Regions from separate parts of the Blautia aquisgranensis genome, predicted to be linked through region 1. Evidence: predicted binding sites of a transcription regulator. Region 1 holds the regulator's gene; the other holds the start of a gene.
What was found. The regulator Rex, encoded in region 1, represses fermentation and respiration genes when NADH is low (regulators of the CRP and FNR family bind a similar motif). The targets are predictions, from matches to a motif close to ATTGTTAANTANTTAACAAT.

Region 1 (7,562 bases):
GAAATCATCCTCGATGATAAGATGATCATATAATTCTGCGTGATGGATCAGCTCCAGACGGCGTTTTACTGGCATGATCTCGCCCCATTTGGTCATATGGGCAGGGGATACATAAATCACGTCACAGTTTTTGTCCCGGTAATGAACTTCGAAGCCGTGATCTTCAAAGATAGTGCTGCCCTGTACAAAAGAAGGTGTGGGAAAAGAAACGGTCTTTCTCTCGCGGATCAGGGGGCAGAGGATCTGGAGCAGGCTCTGGATACCCGCGCCGACTACGATATCGTCAGGGGAACAGATCACATTTCGACGTTCCCGGATGTAGTCTGCGAGAACTTCCCGGAAATCTTTTTCCCCCTGAGGCTCGCCGTAGGAAAGCATGCGCTCATCCTGGCGGAGGGCACTCTTAATGTAGCGCTGCCACAGGTCAAAACGAAAGCTCTCCCGGTCAACGCCTGAAGAGGCGAAATCGTAAATACAGGGAACCGTGTCCTGGGGATGTTTTTCGTGCGGGAGAGAGTGCTGCTTTCTGGCAATATCCGTGACGTAATAGCCACTTTGTGCCCTGGCGATAATGTAGCCGTCGGCTGCCAGCTGGAGATAGGCAGTTTCGATAGTGGTCCGGCTCAGCTTCAGATCCTGTGCACATTTCCTGAGGGAGGGCATTTTGCTTCCCGGGAGAAGCCGGTTCTCCATGATCAGCTTCCGGTAATAATGATAGACTTCCAGATAAAGATGCTCTTTTTTGTGTTCTGCGGATATATTTAACATTGGTATGGTAATTTCCTTCCAAAAGTGATTGCGTTAACGTGACAGTTTATTCTATAATAATACAGAAAAAAACTCAAGACTGGAGAAATAAGATGAAGAAAATAGCAGTGATCAACGATCTTTCCGGACTGGGCAAATGTTCTCTCACAGCGGCGATTCCGGTGATCTCGGTTATGGGAGTGCAGGCCTGTCCGTTTCCCACAGCTGTTTTAAGTAATCAGACTGGCTATGAGACGTATTTCTGTGAGGATTTCACGGAGCATATGGAACTATATATGGAACAGTGGAAGAAACGGGGATTTTCTCCGGATGGGATCTATACAGGTTTTCTCTCGGATGAGAAACAGGCGGATCAGATCTTGAAATTTATGGATATATTTGCAGGGAAGGATACGCTGATCCTTACAGATCCTGTGATGGGGGATGATGGAGAAGTCTATCCAATCTATACAGAGGGACTTCGTGAAAGATTCTGCGAGTTGGTGAATCGCTCTTATGTGATCACACCGAATCTCACGGAGGCACTTCTTCTCCTTCATGGAAAAGAAGGGATGGAGAAGAAATGGAGGGAATTTCAGAGTATAAACGGAGAAGAGCGTCTGGTGCGGATCCAGGAGACCGGGCGCAGTCTTGCAGAGAAATTTTCTCTTTCAGCAGTAGTGATCACAGGTGTAGACCACAAAGAAGAAGGGGAACCGCTTCGAATGGGCAATCTTGTCCTGGAAAAAGGAAAGAGCTCCTGGATATTTGCGGAGAAATCCGGCGGCAGCTATTCCGGGACCGGAGATCTTTTTGCATCGGTGCTCAGTGCAGGCCTGGTGAAAGGATATCCTATGGAAAAATGTGCACAGATAGCAGTGGATTTTATTTCGGCGTCCATTCAGGATGCAGTTAAGGAAGGGACAGACCGCAACGACGGTGTGTGCTTTGAACTGCATCTTCACAAGCTGATCGGATAAAATTACGGAAAAGAGGAGAAAAAATGATCGAAGCACAGCAGCAGAAAAAAGTCATCGAACTTGTAAGACAGACAAAAGATCTGATCTTAAGAGAAATGCAGAAGGAAGAAGTAATGGTAAAGGGAGCAGCCAATTATGTGACCAACGTAGATCTGGCTGTGCAGAATTTTCTGAAGGAAGAGCTAGGAAAAGCTTTTCCGGAGATTCCGCTGATCGCGGAAGAGAAAGAGAACACCGGACTTTTAAAAGATGGTGTTTACTGGATTTTAGACCCAATCGACGGAACTGCCAATCTGATCCTGGATTTTCATATGAGTGCCGTGGCACTGGGGCTCTACGAAAAGGGAGAGATCGTTTTCGGAGTAGTCTATAACCCGTTTACGGATGAGCTGTTTCATGGAGCAAAAAGCGAGGGCGCTTATCTGAATGACCGGAAGATCCATGTATCGGATACGGAGAATTTCGGGGACGCCGTAATCTCTTACGGCTCCACACCGTACACAAAATCCGAGGCGAAGAATCTCTTTCCGATTTTTTATGATATCTTTATGAAATGCGGGGATTTCCGCCGTACAGGTTCCGCGGAGCTTGACATGTGCTATGTGGCCTGCGGAAGAGAGCATGGTTATATTGAACGGGATCTGAAGCCCTGGGATTACTCAGCCGGAACGGTCATTGTCCGGGAAGCGGGCGGTGTGGTAAGAACCTGGGAAGGTGGGGAGCCGACTTATCTGAAGAACGGAGATATCCTTGCCTGTGCGCCGCAGTTCGAAGAGATTCTTCTGAAAGAATTAAAACGATGAATGAAAGTGGGAAAAAGAGCTGACCGTCAGGCCAGCTCTTCCCATTTCTCATATAGTGTTTCCAGTTCTTCTGCAATTGCGGCTTTTTCGCGGCTGAGTTTCGTACATTCTGCCACGTTGGTGCACACATCCGGAAGAACCATGGTATCATCGATTTCCTGGTCTCTTGTTTCCAGTTCTTCAATGCGGGTTTCGACTTTTTTGAGTTCTGCCTCGCGTTTTCTTTTTTTTGCCTGTTCTTCTTTCATCTGCTGCCAGGAAAGCTTGTTCTCGGAGACTGCTTTTTCTTCCTGGGGGGCTTCAGGGGAATCAATTCCTGGAGCATAGGCAGTGGTCAGCTCTTCTTTTTTCTCCAGATAATAATCGTAATCGCCGATATAATTTACAACTGCCTGATTGGTCAGTTCCATGATCCTGGTAGCGGTCTGGTTGATAAAATAACGGTCATGGGATACATACAGTACTGTACCGGTATAGCTTACCAGGGCTTCTTCCAGGATTTCCTTGGAGGCGATATCCAGATGGTTGGTAGGCTCATCCAGGATCAGGAAGTTGGCTTCCGAGAGCATCAGCTTAGCCAGGGAAACACGGCCACGCTCACCACCGGAAAGAGCGGAGATCTCTTTAAATACATCGTCCCCTGTAAACAGAAAGGCTGCAAGCATATTACGGATCTCAGTCTCTGTAAGAGTCGGATAGGTATCGGAAATCTCCTGGAAAATTGTCTTATCCATATGAAGAACGTGATGTTCCTGGTCGTAATAGCCGATCTGTACCTTGGAGCCAAGGGAAAATTTACCTGCATCTGCTTCCAGAAGACCGTTGATGATCTTCAGCATAGTAGTCTTGCCGGTTCCGTTGTTACCGATGAGAGCTACACGTTCTCCGCGCTTGATATCAAAGGAAATATCCGAAAAAAGTGTCTGTCCCGGGAATGCTTTGGAAAGCTCTTCTACATGGAGAACATCATTGCCGCTTAAAACGCGGGGCTCCAGGGAGATACGCATACGATCCTGGATCTCCAGCGGCTTCTCAATGCGCTGCACGCGATCCAGCATCTTCTCACGGCTCTCAGCGCGTTTGATGGATTTCTCACGGTTAAAAGATTTCAGCTTGGCGATCACAGCCTCCTGATGTTTGATATCTCGCTGCTGATTCAGGTATGCCTTATACTGTGCATCACGAAGCTGTGCCTTCTTGAGCGCATAAGCTGAATAGTTTCCGCTGTATACACGGGTCTGGCCGGCCTCGATCTCTACCACCTTGGTGACTACCTTATCCAGGAAATAACGGTCATGGGATACGATGAATACCGCGCCCGGATAATTGAGAAGATAAGTCTCAAGCCAGGAAATGCTCTCCATGTCCAGGTGGTTGGTAGGTTCATCCAGAAGCAGGATGTCCGGCTTGGAGAGAAGCATCTTACCCAGGGCTACGCGGGTCTTCTGGCCTCCGGAAAGAGTCTCGATGTATTTGTCATAGTCTTCTTCTGTGAATCCCAGACCTTTCAGTACACCGGTAAGCTCGCTCTTGTAAGCATAGCCGTTCTCCAGCTCAAACTGATGGGTGAGACGGGTATAGGTCTCCATCAGACGGTTCAGGTCATCGCCGGTAACGTTGTTCATTTCCTGCTCCAGGGAGCGGATGCGGCGTTCCATATCGATGATGTGCTGCTTGGTGGTAAGAAGCTCCTCGTATATGGTATGGTGCCCGTGGATATCCTGATACTGGGCAAGGTAACCGATATTTTTGTCGCGGGCGAGCACCACCGTACCGGAATCCGCGGAAATCTCCTGCATGATAATGCGGAGAAGTGTAGTCTTACCTGCACCGTTGCAGCCGATCAGAGCTGCCTTTTCACGATCCTCAATATGAAAGGATGCGTCGTTCAAGATTACTTTTTCGCCAAAGGCTTTGCATATATTCTGACATGATAAAATCATAAAAACTGTCCTCCTGTACAAAGGATCCTGTCTCTGTTTCGTAAAAAACAGGAAAAATCCTCTACCTATTATAACGGAAACCGCGGGGATTTCAAAGAAAAAATCAAATATTTGAAAAAATATGAAGAAATTTGTACATAAGTCACAAGATTAATTGACAGGAAAATATCAATTCGGTATAATTAACCTAGTGTAAGATAAGGAGGGAAACTATCGTGGAGACAAAACAAATCTCGAAAGCGGTGATTAAGCGTCTGCCACGCTACTACCGCTACTTAGGAGAGCTGATGGAAGACAATGTAGAGCGTATTTCTTCCAATGAATTAAGTAAGAAGATGCACACCACAGCTTCCCAGATCCGTCAGGATCTTAATAATTTTGGCGGTTTTGGTCAGCAGGGGTATGGCTATAATGTACATTATCTTTATACGGAGATCGGTAAGATCCTGGGACTGGATACGATTCATCCGATGATCATTCTTGGTGCAGGTAATCTGGGACAGGCACTTGCCAATTATGTGGACTTTGAGAAAAGGGGCTTTAAGCTGGTAGGAATTTTTGATGTAAACCCTGTTCTTGAGGGAATTGCAGTCCGCGGACTGGAGATCCAGATGCTCAGTGAGCTTCCGTTTTTCCTGAAAGAGAATAACGTGGAGATCGCTATTCTTACTCTTCCTAAGAATAAGGCCAAAGAAATGGCAGATATTCTGGTAGAGAACGGTATTAAGGCTATCTGGAATTTTGCACATCTTGATCTGGAGACACCGGATGATGTGATCGTGGAGAACGTACATCTTTCCGAGAGTCTGATGACACTGTCTTATAATCTGAGTAAATACAGGCAGGAGCATGTGGAATAGTAAAATCAGAGAATGAGGCTGCCGGAGACGGCAGCTTTCTCTGTTACAGAGGGAGGTATAGAAACAGCATGAAGAAGCTTGTTACCTGCGGGGAAATGAAGAATCTGGACAGTGCCACAATCCACAAGATCGGAGTGGCATCAGAAGTTCTGATGGAGCGGGCAGCACTGAAGGTCGTAGAAGAGACAGAGAAGTACCTTGGAAAGAATGAACGGATCCTGGTTGTCTGCGGAAGCGGAAACAATGGCGGTGATGGAATTGCGGTTGCCAGGATCTTTCATCTGAAAGGAATTCGTGCAGATTTCTACATGGCCGGAAACAAAGAAAAAATGACCCGGGAGACGACCTTACAATACAAGATCGCCACCGGTTATCATGTGCCGGAGGTGAATAACCCGGACTGGAGTGAATATACTACTATAGTAGATGCCGTGTTCGGTGTGGGGCTTGCGCGTCCGATCGAGGGACGATATGCTGAGATCATTCATGAGATGAACAGTGCGCGGGCCAAAAAGATCGCTGTAGACATCCCATCAGGAGTTAACGGAGATACTGGCCTGGAAATGGGCATTGCTTTCAGCGCAGATCTGACTGTCACATTCGCATACCGGAAGAGAGGACTTTGCTTTTATCCGGGAAGGCTGTATGCAGGAAAGATCGTGGTAGCTGATATCGGGATCTATGAGCAGGAAGCTGTGAAGGCATCCGCACGCTGTCTGGAAAAGAAAGACCTGAAGCTGTTTCCGGAGCGTGATCCCGGCGGAAATAAAGGTACCTTCGGAAAAATTCTTTTTGTTACCGGAAGTGCAGGTATGTGCGGAGCAGCTTACTTAAGCGCAAGCGCAGCACTCCGGGCCGGGGCGGGAATGGTGAAGATTCAGACAGTGGAGGAGAACCGGATCCCATTGCAGATCCTTCTTCCGGAGGCTATGGTATGCACCCGTTTTGATGAGGAATCCAATGAACAGCTTCTTTCCTGGTGCGATGTGATCGTGATCGGACCGGGACTTGGAACTTCCGGGGAGAGCCGTGAGAGAGAACAGTGGTTTCTCACGGCAGCTGCCCGCGAAAAGAAGTATCTTGTGCTGGATGCAGACGGGCTGAATCTTCTGGCCGCGCATCCTCAGTGGAAGGAATTCTTAGGTGAGAATGTGATTCTGACTCCGCATATCGGAGAGATGAGTCGCCTCTGCGGCAAAACGATCCGGGAAATTCAGGAAACACTTGCCCGAACTGCCATTGATTATGCCGGAGAAACCGGCACTGTCTGTGTACTGAAAGACGCATGTACGGTTATTACAGATGGCAGAGAGGATATTTATCTGAATCTTTCCGGCAATTCCGGCATGGCCACAGCAGGAAGCGGAGATGTGCTTTCCGGGCTTCTTGCAGGCGTATTATGTATGTATCTGAAAACGGAGGAACAGCCTCCCATGGTTTTAAAGGCCGCGTTAGGTGTTTATCTTCACGGACTTTGCGGCGATCTTGCAGCCACGAAAAAAGGAAAGCGCAGTATGCTGGCAGGAGATATCATCGAATATCTGCCGCAGGCTTTAGCTATAGGTGAAGAGGAGTCAAAATTATGAAAAAATACGAGAGAGTCAAAGCACTGGTATCTTTAGATGCCATTGCCCACAACTTTGAGGAAATGCACAGGAACATCAAGGAAGGAACGAAGATCATCGCAGTGATCAAGGCGGATGGCTATGGACATGGTGCCAGAGCCATTGCCAGACTGATCCATGATTACGATTACATCTGGGGCTTTGCGACAGCTACCGCTGAAGAAGCACTGGAGCTTCGACATGCAGGCATTACGAAGCCGGTTCTGATCCTGGGGCTTGTCTTTGAGGAATATTACGAGGAGCTGGCTGCCAATGATATCCGGATCACCATTTCAGATCTGAATACTGCCGTGGAATATGCAAAAGCAGCAGAGCGCATCGGAAAAAATGTACATATTCATCTGGCGCTTGACACAGGAATGACCCGGATCGGTTATGCAGACATTCCGGAGAATGCGGTACGCATCGAGGAGATATCCAAAATCCCGAATCTTGAGATTGAGGGAATGTTTACACATTTTGCAAGAGCAGATGAGTTCGACCGTTCCCCTGCCCTGGTACAGCTTGACCGATATCTCAGATTTGCGGACCTTCTGGAACAAAGAGGCGTGCATGTTCCGGTACTCCACTGCTCCAACAGTGCAGGAATCATCCGTGTTCCGGA
Region 2 (7,562 bases), on a different contig from region 1:
CCGTATTTCTGTGTTACGATCTCATCCTGCTGATCGTAATCAACGGCACCTGCCTGACATACTTTGGAACATACACCACATTTTCCGGTTTTAAACTTAATACAGTTCTCACGGTCAATAACCGGAACATTCGGGATGGCCTGTGCAAATGGAGTGTAAATAGCTGTTCTGTTATTTAACCCTCTGTTAAATTCATTTGGTATTTTCTTAGATGGACATTTTTCCTGACAGACACCGCAGCCTGTACATTTGTCCATATTTACACTTCTTGCTTTTTTTCTGATGTCAACAGTGAAATCTCCTACGAATCCACTGACATGTTCTACTTCACTGTATGTATAGATATTGATCTTCTCATGAGCTGCAGCCTCTACCATCTTAGGAGTGAGGATACATGCAGAACAGTCAAGTGTCGGGAATGTTTTGTCAAGCTGTGACATTCTTCCACCAATACTTGGAGTTTTTTCTACAATATCTACTTCATAGCCTGCATCAGCGATATCCAGGGCTGTCTGGATTCCGGCGATACCGCCGCCGATGACCAGGGCTCTCTTGGTAACACGGCTCTCTCCTGGCTGAAGAGGAGTGTTTAAGTTGACTTTTGCGATTGCTGCTCTGGCAAGGATCACTGCTTTCTTTGTAGCTTCTTCCATATCCTTATGGATCCAGGAACAATGCTCACGGATGTTTGCAATCTCCACCATGTATGGATTCAGACCAGCTCTCTCTGCTGCTTTTCTGAATGTTGCTTCATGCATACGTGGAGAACATGAACAGACAACCACACCCGTCAGGTTCTTTTCTTTGATGGCTTCCTGAATCTTAGCCTGACCTGCTTCTGAGCACATGTACTGGTAATCTTCTGCATGAACGACACCCGGCTCTTTGGCAGCTAATTCAACAACTTTTTTTACATCTACCGTAGCGGCGATATTACTTCCGCAATGACAGACAAATACACCAATTCTCTGCACGCTGGCTTACCTCCTGTATCTTCTGAATGCACTTACCAGAAGCTGCTGTGGCACTTCCGGATCAAGAAGCTGTGGAATCTCATCTGCTGTCAGGTAGTCTCCGCCCTTCTGACGAACAACCAGCTGTCTTGCAGCATCAATGATCTTTCCAGGTTTTACATCTCTTGGGCAACGCTCTACGCAGGCAAAGCAGGAAAGGCATTTCCAGAGAGATTTTGAATTGACAAGTGCTTCGATATCTTCGTTTACAACATAGGATACAAACTGATGTGGTTTGATATCCATTTCATTGAAGGAAGGACAGGTAGCAGAACATTTTCCACATTTCATACATTTCAGCGGATTGGTTCCTGAGATTTCTTTAATCTTTTCTGCTGCTGAATGATTATCTCTCATTTTGCCACCTCCTCTTTTACTCCGAGGGCTTCTGCAAGCAGCTCTGTGAAATAATATACAGGCAGATCGCTGGAAGCATTTTTATTTAAATTATATTTACACAATGGACAGGCTGTGATCAGCATATCAGCTCCAAAACCTTTCGCACTGTCTTCGATTTTCTGACACATATTCTGGGACATTTCTTTTTCCTTAAGAGAAATGTAACCACCACAGCATTCGTTCCTGTATGGATAGCTCACCGGTTCTGCACCAAGTGCACGGATGAAATCTTCCATGATCGTAGGATTCTCAGGATCATCAAATGCCATGATCTTGCCCGGACGTAACAACAGACATCCATAGTAAGCTCCGACTTTCTTTCCTGTAAGCGGATTTACCACTTTCTCTTTCAGCTTGTCAAAACCAACCTTATCACGAAGTACTTCCAGATAATGGAGTACGGTGGTCTCCCCTGTGTAAGGCTCTTCAAGCTGCATATAATTGTTTGCTCTGGTGCGGATATCTTCCACATTTTTCATATCATCATTGACACGTTTGATCACGTGATGACAGGCAGAACAGATTGTCACCAGATCCTGGCCTTTTTCTTTGGCCTGATTAAGAGCACGTACGGAAGAAAGTTTTGTAGCAATTTCATCTGTTCCCAGAGGATAAACACCTCCACAGCACTGCCAGTTTTCAATCTCTTCCAGTTCAAACCCAAGTGCTCTGGCGCTGGCTCTGGCATATTCATCCAGATCTTTCGCCTTGTTCTTCAGGGTACAACCCGGATAATAACTGTATTTCATACTTAACATTATCCTTTCTTAGCTGTTTAGATAAAAATTGTTTATTTTTTAACGAAAAATAACAAAAAATATAAATCAAGACTAATACAATTACTTTTTATATCTTTTTTAGAATACAAAAAATAAAAGAGTTCGCACACCCTTCCTCCGCCTTAAGGAGTGTATCAGCTCGATTTCCTGCGTCTAAGCATATCACATTGACAACATTTTAACAAGTATTTTTGATATTTTTTTTCATTAAAACAAATCGATACATTTTCTCTCGATATGATTCATCCGTTTATAATCAATCAAGATCAATCTGAGCAATAATTTCTTTCAGTGCAGCTGCACTTTTTTTCAGCTGTTCAATCTCCGCTTTTGTCATCCGCATCGGAACTTTACCCTGCACACCGTTTGGCCCTACCAAAGTCAGCGTACTTAAACATACATCTTCAATTCCATATTCCCCATGCATCATAGTAGATACTGTAGAAATAGACTCTGAAGAAGATACCAGCAGACTGCAAAGTTTGCATACAGAGGAAGATACCGCATAAAAAGTTGCTCCCTTCTTTGCAATGATTTCGCCACCTGATTTCTGTACATACTGAACCATTGCTTCTTTGTCGATCGGTTCGATATCTTTTCCAAGTTTCTTCTCCAGATTATAGTACTCATCTACACTTACACCGGAAATATAGGCTCCTGACCACGGAATAAAGGAAGTGTCCCCATGCTCGCCAAATACATACGCATGAATATTACTTTGTGCGATATGAAAATGCTTGGATAATCCGCAGCGCAGACGCGCAGAATCAAGGATTGTACCAGAACCAAGAATCTGATTTTCAGGAAGTCCGGAAATCTTGGTAAACACATAAGTCATAATGTCGACCGGGTTGCTTACGATCAGATAAAGAGCATTTGGTGCCGCTTTTACAATTTCCGGTGTAATGGCTTTCAGAATATTTACATTTGTCTGTGTAAGTTCCAGTCTTGTCTGCCCCGGCTTACGTGCAATACCAGAAGTAATGATAACAATATCCGAATTTCTGGCATCCGTATAATCTCCGGCAATGATAGAAATAGGATCTCTGAAGCAGGTTCCCTGAATGATATCAAGAACTTCTCCTTCTGCCTTCTCTTTGTTGATATCGATCAGAACGATTTCTGATGCAATATCCTGACTTGATAAGGTATAGGCGATCGTGGCACCAACGCTGCCAGCTCCAATGATAGTAATTTTACTGCTCATAGTGTAATCCTCCTTTGCTTATAACAAAATTTATTTCTAAACGATAACACATTGCTAATAATTTAACAAGAGGTTTTGTATAAATACTGAATAATTTTTTCATTAAAAAACGCAGGGCAAAAATCCTTTTTGCCACAGAAATGCTCGAAGAAGATATGAAACTTAATGTTCCTAAAGGTTCATTTGGCTCAACAGCAGTTAACACTCTTATTCCTATTATTGAAAAGCGGGAAAGAAACAGCGAGGAGCGTTCCCTGAAAACAAGAATCGGAACTCAATTAAGCATCCGGGCTTCCGTAAAAAAAATCAATTAACTTTTTAACCAGACTTTTAGATGAGAAAAGGAGCTTGTTGCACTGAGTAATTCGTGCATCAGCCCCTTTGCTTTTCACTGATATAAATTTCATATTTTTATATTAGTACAAATTAATTTTCTTTTCGATAAGCTTTTCGCCTTCATACTGCAGCTTTACAGAAAAAAATCGTTCTTCTCCAGAAAGGAGCAGATCAAGAAATACTTTATCTCCCTCCCACGCCGGAAGCTTCGGTACCATTGTTTTATCAACCCAGCAAAGCTCTCCCTCGTCACATTCGATCAGTTCACCCGTATATCCATCCGCTGTAAATACACACATAAGTTCCGATTCACATTCACTGTTGACAAACGTTACCAGACCACGAAGTCTGTAAGACGTAAGTGTAAAACCTGTCTCTTCCTTTACCTCACGTACCAGACATTCTTCCGGAGTTTCCTGGCTTTCCACATGTCCGCCAACTCCGATCCATTTGCCTTCATTGATGTCATTACGCTTTTTTACTCTGTGAAGCATCAGATATTTTCCGTTATTTTCTATGTAGCATAAAGTTGTCGTCGTCATGTGCTCTCCTTTTCGTTTCAAAAAAACTTTTCAATTCTTACTCTCTTTCCCACGCATTTGCAAGATTTCCAGCAATATTTCATAAACTGCCATATTGTTCTTTACCACCAGCGCCAGACTTTCTCTTGCCTGGTTCAGCAAATGAAAAAGCTTTCTCACATCAGAATGGCCGTGAAAATGCTCTGCTCTCAGGTAGCCCTTTTCATCGTAGTAATACTGTTCATCCAACACGATTGCCAGTTTTTCAGAATCCCGCACTGCCAGCATACTGATCTGTTCTCTATTCTCCACAGTACGAATCTGAAATCCCCGCCATTCAAGATCTTGCAGAAGATTTTCTTCTTCTTTTTCGTCATTCGCATACAGCACTGTAATATCAGGATACCATCTTGAGCTCCTTTTTTCGGGAAGATGCATCATATTCTGAATAAACGATGAAAGTTCCGCATTTGTACGAATGCGGTTGGTAAGATGAAAGCTCTGGATTTCCGGTAAATTTCTGATCATTTCTATTGTACTGTGATCCATTTCTTCCGGTGAGATCATGTCTTCTGAATCGCTTGAAAAAATCACCGGTCTGTTTTGACTTTTCTTTAACAGAATCAGCAGCTTTTCTTCTGACAAAAGATGTGCCTCATCTACCAGAATACTGCTGTAACCGCTCAGATCCGTTTCTTCTTCCAGCTCACTGTCAGACAGAAAATCAATTCGCCGCAGACGCTCATGAAGAAGCTTCCATTCCTGCCCTGCTTCTCCACAGTGAATGATACAGATCTGCTGCCGCCCGGAAAGCTTCATCCCAATATCATAAAGCAGCAAGGTTTTTCCGGTTCCCGGAAGTCCGCTGAAATGAAAATATCCTTCCCTTTTTCCACGAATCCGCTTCAGGATCTGACGTTCAATATCTCTCTGCTGAGAAGTAAGGAAATACTCTTTTCGCAGAAAACGCTCCGGTTCTGTCAGTGGAGAGATCAGATACAGCTCTGCCTGAAAAAGTTCCTCAATATCTCCCTTATAATCCTGTCCTTCTTTTTCAAGTGCACTGCAAAGCTGTTTCCAGTCACCTTCCACAATATGATCATGGTTGGTCAGTCTCACCAGCCGGTCTTCACTGCTGATATATGTATATGAGAAGATCGGTTTCCCCAGAGCAGACAGATAATACCTGTTCTGGATCAGCTGCCTGCGGATGTCGTCATCTGATACCCTTCCACTTTTCAGTTCAATGTTTACAATCTGATCCTCCTTGATCTGGAGAAGATCAAACTCTTTTCCAAGCTTCGGAATCTGAAACGAATAGAAAAAACGGAGTTTATAAAACTCCTGCATATGTAACTCCAGTTGCTTCACCAGAGCTTTCATGCTTCCCAGCTCCCATTCTTTTATTTTGAGAAAAAACTCTCTGCCTGAAAGCTGACGTTCCAGTTTCTGAATACATTCTGCAGACTGATTTCTTGTAAGTGCATAGACAGATATTGATTTCATATTTTTTTTACCCCGAAAATTGCGATCAGTGAGCTTAAAAGCAGAAACAGCGGATAAAAAAGCTTCGGCATGATCTGAAAAGCAGAAAGCTCACACCCCAGCTCATTTGCCGCAGAAATAGCAACCAGCATCTGTGCTCCATATGGGATCACTCCCTGGAAAATACAGGAAAATGTATCCAGTATAGATGCCGTTTTTCTTGGAGTGATTTTATATTCAATCGCCATCTCCTTTGCAATCGGATTCGCCATAACAATAGCTACTGTATTATTCGCTGTTGCAATATCCATAGCTCCGACAAGCATCCCCATTCCAAGAAGGCCGCCTTTTTTCCCCTTAAAAAGTCTCCGGATCCCGGATAAAAGTGCCTCGAAACCGCCGTGCTCCCTGATCAGGGCACACATGGCAGCTACAAGAATCGCCACCATACATGTCTCGAACATTCCGGAAACACCGGAACCGATATTGGTCAGAAGCTCTACCGGTGTGATATGTCCGCCAAGAAGCATGATCAACGCACCCGAAACAATTCCTATCAGGAGTACGATAAATACATTGATTCCGATAATTCCACCAATCAGTACAAGAACATATGGAAAAATCTGTGTAAGATGATACGGCTGTACAACTCTTCCCTGAATTTCCGTCTGGAATGACAGAATAAGAATCAGAAGTAATGTGACAACTGCCGCCGGAAAAGCGATCCAAAAATTTTCCCGGAATTTATCCTTCATCTGACATCCCTGTCCATTGCAGGCCGCAATCGTGGTATCGGAAATAAAAGAAAGGTTATCTCCGAACATCGCACCACCCATCACCGAAGCAACACAGAATGCCATGTCAAAGCCAGATGCTCTGGACACAGCTACTGCAATCGGTGTCAGCAAAGTGATTGTTCCGACAGAAGTACCCATGGCCACGGATACAAAACAGGCAACCACAAATAATACTGCAACTGAAAAACGTGCCGAAATCAGGGACAGCATGCAATACGCCACACTCTCCGCACTGCTGCGCCCTACAACCCCAACAAAAGATCCGGCTGTAAGAAAGATCAGAAGCATGGTAATGATATTTTTATCTCCCACACCTTTCGCCATGATATCCAGCTTTCTGTCAAAACTGACCTCTCTGTTCTGAACACAGGCCACCAGAATTGCTGACAGAAATGCCACAACAATAGGCACGTTATAAAATCCCATGGGGATCTTCATTATATACTCAAACAGAATTCCAAGTCCCAGATACAGAACCAGGAATACGCCTATAGGCAGCAACGCGATTACATTTCCTTTTTTCTTGATTTCATTCATAAAACAATTCCCTTTACTTATAATTATTTTGGTCTTTCAGTCAGTACCAGAAGCTGCTTATTATCATAACACATTTCCTGATTTCTGTCCTGCTGATGCAAAAAACTCTTTTTATTTCAAGATTTTTCTAAACTAAATCGTTCATTCCATTGAAATCCAATGCTTTTTTCAGTATAATTAGGCTTAGACAATTGTGAAAAGATATTTAAAAGGATTATCATTATGGATCTTTTCGCAGTCACTAAAGGAGGAATATGATTATGGCAACATGGAAAAATCTGGATACTCTTGCTTCTTATGGTAAGCTTACCGGTCTTAAGGATCATGTAAACATTGCAGAGGCAATGTCCGGCGAGCAGGGTGCAGAACGTGTGAAGAAATACAGCGCACCAATGGCAGCAGGACTGGCTTACAACTACGCAGCCAAAGAAGTGGATGAAACTGTTCTGGACGCACTTGCTGAGCTGGCTGATGAGGCACAGCTGATC

Region 2: the regulator Rex is predicted to act here: its motif matches at 3,449-3,468, upstream of WMO28_RS06905 (L-lactate dehydrogenase).

Annotation. Positions count from the first base shown of each region.
Region 1 covers NZ_JBBMEJ010000022.1:12,866-20,427, forward strand. Annotated here, with positions in the region: gene pdxR (MocR-like pyridoxine biosynthesis transcription factor PdxR) at 1-768, opposite strand, end outside; gene WMO28_RS14550 (pyridoxamine kinase) at 861-1,727, shown strand; gene WMO28_RS14555 (inositol monophosphatase family protein) at 1,751-2,530, shown strand; gene abc-f (ribosomal protection-like ABC-F family protein) at 2,557-4,473, opposite strand; gene WMO28_RS14565 (redox-sensing transcriptional repressor Rex) at 4,689-5,333, shown strand; gene WMO28_RS14570 (NAD(P)H-hydrate dehydratase) at 5,402-6,919, shown strand; gene alr (alanine racemase) at 6,916-7,562, shown strand, end outside.
Region 2 covers NZ_JBBMEJ010000006.1:148,346-155,907, reverse strand. Annotated here, with positions in the region: gene WMO28_RS06920 (4Fe-4S binding protein) at 1-974, opposite strand, end outside; gene WMO28_RS06915 (4Fe-4S dicluster domain-containing protein) at 981-1,370, opposite strand; gene WMO28_RS06910 (CoB--CoM heterodisulfide reductase iron-sulfur subunit B family protein) at 1,367-2,161, opposite strand; gene WMO28_RS06905 (L-lactate dehydrogenase) at 2,448-3,398, opposite strand; gene WMO28_RS06900 (NUDIX domain-containing protein) at 3,815-4,276, opposite strand; gene WMO28_RS06895 (P-loop NTPase family protein) at 4,307-5,761, opposite strand; gene WMO28_RS06890 (Na+/H+ antiporter NhaC family protein) at 5,758-7,074, opposite strand; gene WMO28_RS06885 (glucose-6-phosphate isomerase) at 7,335-7,562, shown strand, end outside.